Regions from separate parts of the Aeribacillus sp. FSL K6-8394 genome, predicted to be linked through region 1. Evidence: riboswitches for the same ligand, from Rfam matches in the RefSeq annotation. Region 1 holds a riboswitch; the other holds the start of a gene.
The links. Region 1 has a riboswitch for thiamine pyrophosphate ahead of thiT (energy-coupled thiamine transporter ThiT). Riboswitches for the same ligand answer to the same signal wherever they lie in the genome.
Positions count from the first base shown of each region.

Region 2: it holds a riboswitch for thiamine pyrophosphate, as region 1 does, so the genes downstream of both, tenI (thiazole tautomerase TenI) here and thiT (energy-coupled thiamine transporter ThiT) in region 1, are expected to answer to the same signal.

Region 1 is NZ_JBBPAA010000001.1:2,178,530-2,182,736, reverse strand. Features, by position in the region: gene NSR00_RS10395 (carbon-nitrogen hydrolase family protein) at 1-628, shown strand, start outside; gene menC (o-succinylbenzoate synthase) at 894-2,003, shown strand; partial or broken gene thiT (energy-coupled thiamine transporter ThiT) at 2,045-2,592, opposite strand; TPP riboswitch at 2,662-2,765, opposite strand; gene NSR00_RS10380 (DUF418 domain-containing protein) at 2,938-4,173, shown strand.
Region 2 is NZ_JBBPAA010000001.1:133,561-137,767, reverse strand. Features, by position in the region: gene NSR00_RS00610 (thiazole synthase) at 1-53, opposite strand, end outside; gene thiS (sulfur carrier protein ThiS) at 60-263, opposite strand; gene thiO (glycine oxidase ThiO) at 271-1,383, opposite strand; gene tenI (thiazole tautomerase TenI) at 1,385-1,999, opposite strand; TPP riboswitch at 2,123-2,231, opposite strand; gene NSR00_RS00590 (monovalent cation:proton antiporter family protein) at 2,286-4,139, opposite strand; gene mgtE (magnesium transporter) at 4,165-4,207, opposite strand, start outside.

The DNA.
Region 1 (4,207 bases):
AAGGGATAATGAATTTAGCGGCGGGACTCTTTACTGTTCTGTTTTATTTTTCGATTCTGACGGACAGTTGTTAGGAAAACACCGCAAATTAAAACCGACTGCAGCAGAACGGATTGTTTGGGGGGAAGGGGATGGAAGCACATTACCAGTGTTTGACACCCCTTATGGAAGAATAGGGGCGCTAATCTGCTGGGAAAATTATATGCCGTTAGCAAGGGCTGCGATGTATGCACAAGGAATTCAAATTTATATTGCCCCAACGGCTGATGCAAGGGAAACTTGGCAGTCAACAATCCGCCACATTGCTTTGGAGGGGAGATGCTTTGTTTTGTCTGCCAATCAATATGTGACAAAAGATATGTATCCGAAAGATTTGGCTTGTTATGATGAACTTGCTTCTTCACCTGAAGTAATGAGCAGAGGTGGTAGCGCGATTGTTGGACCGTTGGGCGAATATGTGGCAGAGCCCGTATTTGGCAAGGAAGACATCATCATTGCAGAACTGGATATGAAACAAATCGCCTATAGCCAGTTTGATTTTGATCCTGTTGGGCATTATGCAAGACCTGATGTTTTTAAATTGCTAGTCAACAAAGAGAAGAAGACAACTATTGAGTGGAAAAATTAATCTCATGATGAGACTCGTTTCTACGATTGATCTCATTATTTATTTGAGATTTTTGCAGTTCAATAAACAATAAGGGAAATAAAGAAATCCCTTGCTCCTTTACATTAAGAAAGCGTTTATTTTATAATTAGTGTAAAACAAACGTTCGAGTGGATTCGCTATTTTAAGAAATATTTTCCGGGAAATATCGAGCCCTCTGGCGAATGGGAATGATTTTGTCGAACTTAGCTGAGAGCTTGGCTAAAAAAGGAGATGCTCTTAATTGATAAAAATTAAGAAAATTGTTTTGCATATATTACAGATGCGTTTGAAAGCCCCATTTTCTACTAGCTATGGAGACATTCACGATCGCGAATTGTTGATCGTAGAAGTAAAGGATGATGATGGTGCAGCCGGTTTTGGAGAAGGGGTTGCTTTTTCCATTCCATGGTATACAGAAGAAACCGTGAAAACAACTGTGCACATGATCGAAGATTTCCTCATTCCGATTTTATCAAAGACGACGTTTCATCATCCTCGTGAGTTGGCTGAATCGTTTCGTTTTATTCGCAGAAATTATATGGCAAAAGCGGCTTTGGAAGGTGCCGTGTGGGATCTATATGCAAAACAGCAAAATATACCTCTTTCACAAGCTCTCGGGGGAATGAAAAAAGAAGTTGAAGCTGGGGTGAGCATCGGTATTCAGCCAACAATAAAAGATTTAATCAGTCTTATTGAACAATATCAGGAGGAAGGATACAAGAGAGTAAAAATAAAGATTAAACCAGGTTGGGATATTGAAGTAGTTAAGGAAATACGGAAGCATTTTCCGAACTTGGATTTAATGGCTGATGCGAACAGTGCCTATACATTAAAAGATATAAATCATCTAAAACAATTGGATGAGTTTCAATTAATGATGATTGAGCAGCCTCTTGCGCACGATGATATTGTGGATCATAGCAAACTTCAAAAAGAATTGGACACACCGATCTGTTTAGATGAAAGTATTTGCTCCTTCGAAGATGCTCGAAAGGCTGTTGAACTTCGAAGCTGCAAAATTATGAATATAAAAATCGGCCGTGTTGGCGGTTTGACAGAAGCAAAAAAAATCCATGATTTTTGCAAAGAGCAAAATGTTCCAGTTTGGTGCGGAGGGATGCTTGAATCAGGGATTGGACGGGCCCATAATATATCCCTAGCGACACTTGAACAATTCACACTGCCAGGAGATATATCCAGTTCATCTAAGTATTGGGAAGAAGATATTATTGAACCGGAAATATCGGTTTATAATGGAAAAATTGCCTTGCCTGATAACCCGGGGATCGGTTTTCATGTAAGCCGTGAAAAATTAAAAAAATACACTGTTGAAACGAAAGTATTTACCCTATAAACAAAATCATCCTCTGCATGTTTTGCAGAGGATGATTTTGTTTATTTTACAACCAATCTTGGCGCTGCCATAATGAGAATAACAGTAACGACAGCGCATAATACAAACGCTCCTATCATCGTAATGCCGTTTACGATCAAAGAATAAACGACCGCTGACATTCCTTCTGGTGCATATTCTCCGAAGAAAAAGACACCGCTGATAAAATGCCAAAAATAACGTGCAAAAGCTCCGATGAAGACGCCAAAGATGATGAAAACAAGAGCAGAGCTTTTCTTTCCATCTTTCAGCTTATTTTGGATAGTTTTGCAGAAAAGACCGGCTAAACCGATAAAGGAAAATCGATGAAGCCTTGAACAGGCGTCAGGATGTATGCATCACCTAATACAATTTGCAATAATCCCCATAAAAAGCCGGAAATGAAGCCAATCTTTGCACCGGATCGAAACGATAATATGAGTACAGGCACCATGGCAATGGATATAGAAATGGCTGATGATAATTGAATGGAAGGGAGAAGATCAAGTATAACTGCCAATGCTGCAAAGATTGCTGCTTCTATTAATAGTAATAAGCGATTTTTTTCCAAAAATAAACCCCCCTGTATATTATTTGCTATCAACAAATATCCATAAGGGGGAAAAAGGCTGTATCATGGATCAGTATACTTCCACATCCCTACGCTAGCATTAACTAACAGGTTCAAAGGGTCTGGACGAAATATCCGTCCACTCTCAGCATATAGCTCCCCTTGTGGATCTGTTGATATTCGAATCTTATGTCTATCATAATAGACTATAAGAAAATTGTCATTCTTTTTTCGCTATATTCAAATAAATTTAAACACGATAAAGCTGAAATGCAGCCTTTGGACAAAAAATAATGAAAAAAGGGCGTTAACAATAAGAACTTTTTTCAGAATGGGGGTTTTGGTTTGAATCTTAATCGTGAGCGTTATGAAGTAGTGGATGTGGTGCGGGGGGCTGCGATATTTGGCATTTTACTTGTGAATATGGCGCATTTCAGCTATCCAGATGTATATTTATACCAAATAGGCAGCGAAAATTTTTTTACTGAAACATGGAGAACATGGGATTTTCTAACGAAAAATATTTTGGAAATATTTGTACAAATGAAGTTTATTACAATGTTCTCATTATTGTTCGGATTTGGAATCATCATCATGGAGGAACGGGCTTTAGGAAACGGCAGGAACTTTGTTTCTATATATATACGCAGACTGGTGGTGCTTTTTGTATTTGGACTAATTCATTCATTTTTCATCTGGGATGGAGACATTTTAATGGATTATGCTGTGCTGGGGTTTCTTCTCCTTTTTTTCCGGAAGTGTTCCTGGAAAACCCTTTTGGTATGGACTGTATGTTTATTTAGTTTATATTTGCTCCTTATTGGTTTGATGACGGCTGTATCCAATGGTGAGGATGCTTTAGTCCAAAAAAGAGAGCAGGCTGCCTTACTGGAAGAGGAGGCAAGAAACGCAATCCATTCATATCAAAACGGAAGTTTTACTGATATTTTCCATCAGCGTATTCATGATCGGCTTTTTTACATGTCTATGTCTGGCATGTGGCCTTTTCAACCGCTTGTCTATATAATAAACATGCTCCCATATATCAGCATGTTTTTAGTTGGCATGATATTTGCGAAACAAAAGCTTTTTCAAGAACCGGAGAAGCATCGAAGGTTATTAACAGCCATCTGGTTTTTCGGGCTTATCATTGGGCTTCCGTTAAATATTTTTGCGGTCACCGCTAAAAATAGTTTTTACATGGTGTTCGGTGCACCATTTCTCATGTTGTTTTATGTGATCTCTCTCATATTTTTATATTTTCACCCAATCTGTCGGCAAATTGTTAAGAAGATTGCGCCTGTTGGACGCATGTCATTGACAAATTACATCATGCAATCTGTTATTTGTACATATATTTTTTATCATTACGGATTGGGATTGTACGGTAAAGTATACCCCTTCGCCGGTTTTTGGCTTGCACTCGCAATTTTTGCCGTGCAGCTTATCATCAGCCATATTTGGTTTAAATATTTTCAATTAGGGCCGTTGGAGTGGGTATGGAGAACAGCGATGTATTTCAAGCGCCAGCCTATTCGCATGAAAAAGGAAGTTTCGAAGCATAATAACAGATCAAGATGAATTGTAAAAATGTAGTTTCAAATCTCAGATTTTG
Region 2 (4,207 bases), 2.0 Mb from region 1:
CCAGTTCCTAACATCAATCTCGACTGAAATGTTTTATCACCTATTTTTAACATGAATCATCATCCCCCTCCAACAAAATGGACAATTTCAATTTGATCACCATCATGTAATGTCTGGATACTGTATTGTTCTTTTGAAACAATTTCACCATTTCGTTCAACGACAACAATTCTTTCCTGTAATTGAAAAAAGTTCAGCAAATCTTCTATGTTCCGAACACTATTCTCCACTTCCATCTGCTGGCCGTTGATGCGAAGTTTCACTGTTTAATCACCTCCCTTTCGCATCAGAAAGCAATCGGTTTAAAGAAAAGCTATGAACATAACGCTCATATTGATTCGTTTTCAAAATCATGTCTTTTACGATCAAGCTTGTAATCGGCGCTAGAAGAATGCCGTTTCGATAATGGCCGGTCGCAAAAAAGATTCCCTCATGCTCCGGGTGCTCGGCAAAATACGGCCAGCCGTCAGCTGTTTGCGGCCTGAGCGACGACCAAGCACTAACGACCGGTTCAGACCCGATTTCTGGCATCATTTTCTGAACCTTTATCATTAATTCGGATACTCCTTTGACTGTCGGATGCGTATCCCAGTCGTTTTCATAAGAAGTTGCTCCAATAATAACGGTGCCGTCTTTTTTCGGTACGATATAACAGTGCTCGTAAAACACTGTTTTGTTGATCACCAGTTTTTTCGGTTTTATGGCTAAGCATTCTCCTTTAACGGGCTTCATTGGATTTCTCAGCCCCAGCTTTTCAAAGAAAAAGCCACTCCAAACTCCGCTTGAAACGACGACTTTTCCACATATCAAAACTCCTTGGGAAGTGACAAGCTTGTATGCTTTTCCCTCTTTAATCACGTCGAAAACAGGACATTGTTCAAAAATAGATGCACCATATTTTCTAGCGCCTTTCGCATATGCGCGGCAAACAGATGAACCTTTCACTTGGCCGTCATGTTTAAGCCAAAGAGCTCCTGCAATGTCTTTAGAAACATGCGGCTCATTTGCCAGTACGTTCTCCCTTGAATGCCATTCTAGCTCATCCTCATCTGCAAGCGATTGCAGGGAGCGGCCTTCTTCCTCAGTAAATGCAAGCCGGTACATGCCTTCCTGCACAAGCTCGATATCTACACCGGATTGTTCCAACAGTTCGTTTGCAAGGCTCGGGTATAAATTTCGGCTCTCTAAGCATAACTCAAAAAATATGTCTCTTTTTTCATTTTCCGAATGGGCCCCCAGCATTCCGGCTGCAGCAGATGTCGCTTTACCTCCGATTTCGCCGCTTTCAAACACGGCGGTTTTCAGCCCTGCTTTCGAAAGCTCATAGGCAATCCCTTGACCGATGACCCCTCCCCCGATGATTCCAACATCAAAAACGTTCATTTTAAAAAGCTTCTCCTTTCCTGAAAAGTTTGGCAGCGCTCTCTGGGTCTTTGGAAGAAAAGATATAGGACATAACGGCAATACCGCTTGCTTTTTTTTCTAAAACTTTTTGCATATTATCAGGCGTGATCCCACCAATGGCGATAATGGGAATATTGACGTGTCCAACGATTTTTCCGAGCAAATCTGTTCCCTTTGCCGGAAGTCCTTTTTTACTGTTCGTTTCAAAAACGTTTCCGAAGAAACAATAGTCTGCTCCGTCTTTTTCTGCTTTTACTGCTTCTTCTAATGAATGGACGCTGACTCCGGCTTTTATTTGCGGAAAAGCACTTTTCACTTTTTTTACCGGCAGGCCGGTTCCCGGAAGATGAACATTTTGAACGCCTGTTAGGAGCGCAACATCGAGCCGATCGTTGATAACAAGCTGTTCTCTCCTTATCCCGTTTGCCAAAAGCTGTTCTACAAGATGAATGATCTCACATGGTCTTTTATTTTTTTCTCGTATATGAACGTAATCAACATGATCTGATATGGACAAAATTATGCGTATTAGCTCGTTGACTGGTTTTGTTCCGTCTGTTACGGCATGAAGCTCCAACATGTACATTCCTTTCATGAGAAAGACGCCCACACTCGTCTTTCAAGGTTCAAAACTGGAAAGCAGCTGTCCAAGGGTGAGACTGGAAACAATAAAAAACCACCTTCCTTGCTGGAAAGTGGTAATGGAATATCAGACATATGTTTCAAATTCCCACTTCCCTACGCTGGCATCATCCAGATCAGGTTCAAAGGGTCTTAAAGTCAACACTTTAATCTCAGCCTTTCCAAAGGCTCCCCTAGTGGATGCTTATTAAATTTTCATACTAATTTCATGCTATCACAATTTGTTTTGTTTGCAAATATTATTTACTAAATTCCAGCTCATCTTTTAACTCATTTACATATTTGCGGGAACCCGTTACAATCAAGCGGTCCCCTTTTTTCAATTCGGTATCGCCGTGAGGCACAATGGAATCTTCACCTCGAAAAATCCGGACAAAGATACAATCTCCTGTAAACGGAAAGTATCGAAGCTTCATTCCATCATATTTTCGGTTATTCATATTAATTTGATAAAGAGAGTTGTCTTGGTTTGTTAAGATCCGCATAACGCCAGGCGATTCGATCAAAGCCCTGAGCAGCGTTTTTGTTGACAGCATGACGGAAAATACGCTGATCCCCTTTTCTTTTAATATTTGATCCAACTCCGGGGAAGAAATAGAGGCGATGACCTGTTCTACGCCGCATTCTTTTGCATATGTCGCAATTTCCGCATTTCTTTCTTCATCCCCAGTAGCCACTACCACTATATCAGCTTCCATTATGTGGTGTTCATTCAATGATTCTATCGAATAGTCTTTCAATTCTTCAATTTTAAACACCGATTGAGCAGTCCCGTTTTCGATTTTGTCTTGCTGTGTATGATATACGGTTGCTTCATACAAATTTTTATCCAATTCTCTTGTGACTGGAAGGGTCATTTGATTTGCACCAATAAAAGCAATTTTCTTTTTTGGCTGCACCGCCATTTTTTTGGGGAATAATTTTTTAAATCCTATCGGCGTGATAATGCTTGTTAACACGGCAACTACTATTAATGCGTCAGCCATTTGCTTATCAATCAGTTCGATTCGCTGTCCAATTTCAGCTGCCGCAATAACTAATGATAAAGTGGCAGTCAACAAGAACGCCGCCGCAATCGTTGTATTCGTATCATACCATTTTCTCAGCACAAAAACGGGAATAAACTTCGAGATCAAGAGGGCGAGAAATAACAAAGGAATTAACAAAAGAAGGTTCGGATCTTTGATCAATTCCCATAAATCCAATTCCACCCCTACCATGACAAAAAAGATCGGGATTAAAAAACCGTAACCAAACGAATCTAGCTTTTGCACCAAGTCTGAATTAGGCGATAAAAGCGAGACTAAAACTCCCGCAAGGAAGGCGCCTAAAATATTTTCTGCCCCAAGCGTTTCCGATAAACTGACAAGCACTATTATTAACGTAAAAACCGCCCTTGTTCCAATTTGAACCGTTCCTTTTGACATCGATTTAATAAAGGATCGACTTTTAAACCTTTTGCCAATGAAGTAAAGCAGTACGCCTGCTGCAAACAAAAGAAGCAGAAGCCACGTATTGCTTTCTCCTTCGCTGTTTAAGGAGACAAAAACCGCCAGCAAAATCATGGTGACAAGGTCGGCTATGACAGCCACCAGCAAAATAATTTGGCCGATGTTTGTTTTCATAATTTGCTCGTCTTTCAGCGTCGGCACTACTACTCCTAAAGAAATCGTTGAAATCACTAACGTCATGAAAAAGGCATTGCGGATAAATCCCATCCACATTAACAAATACGATAAAAGTAATGAAACAACGAAAATGCCAAGAAAAACAATTGACGCAACCAAAAAAGTATGAGGAGCTTTTTTTCCGTTGGGCAGCTTTTCTTCTTTTTTCTTCTCTTTGGAGAAAATGGTGAAATCAATCTCAAGCCCGCTTAAAAACATGAGAAATATAAATCCCAGCGTTGAGAGAGTTGACAGCCATACATCTTCTTGCACTAAATTAAATCCCGTTTTCCCGATGATTAATCCGACAATAATTTCCGCAACGACGACAGGAATGAATGCCAGTTTGAACCGATGCAGCAAAATCGGGGTTAAAAAAGCGCCTACCAACACGATGACAAGAGAGGTTACTGCATGTGATTCCATATTACGCCTCCTTTAGCTAATTTTGTTAGAGCAAATAGTTCATAAATAGTGTCGCCATGCCAAAATAA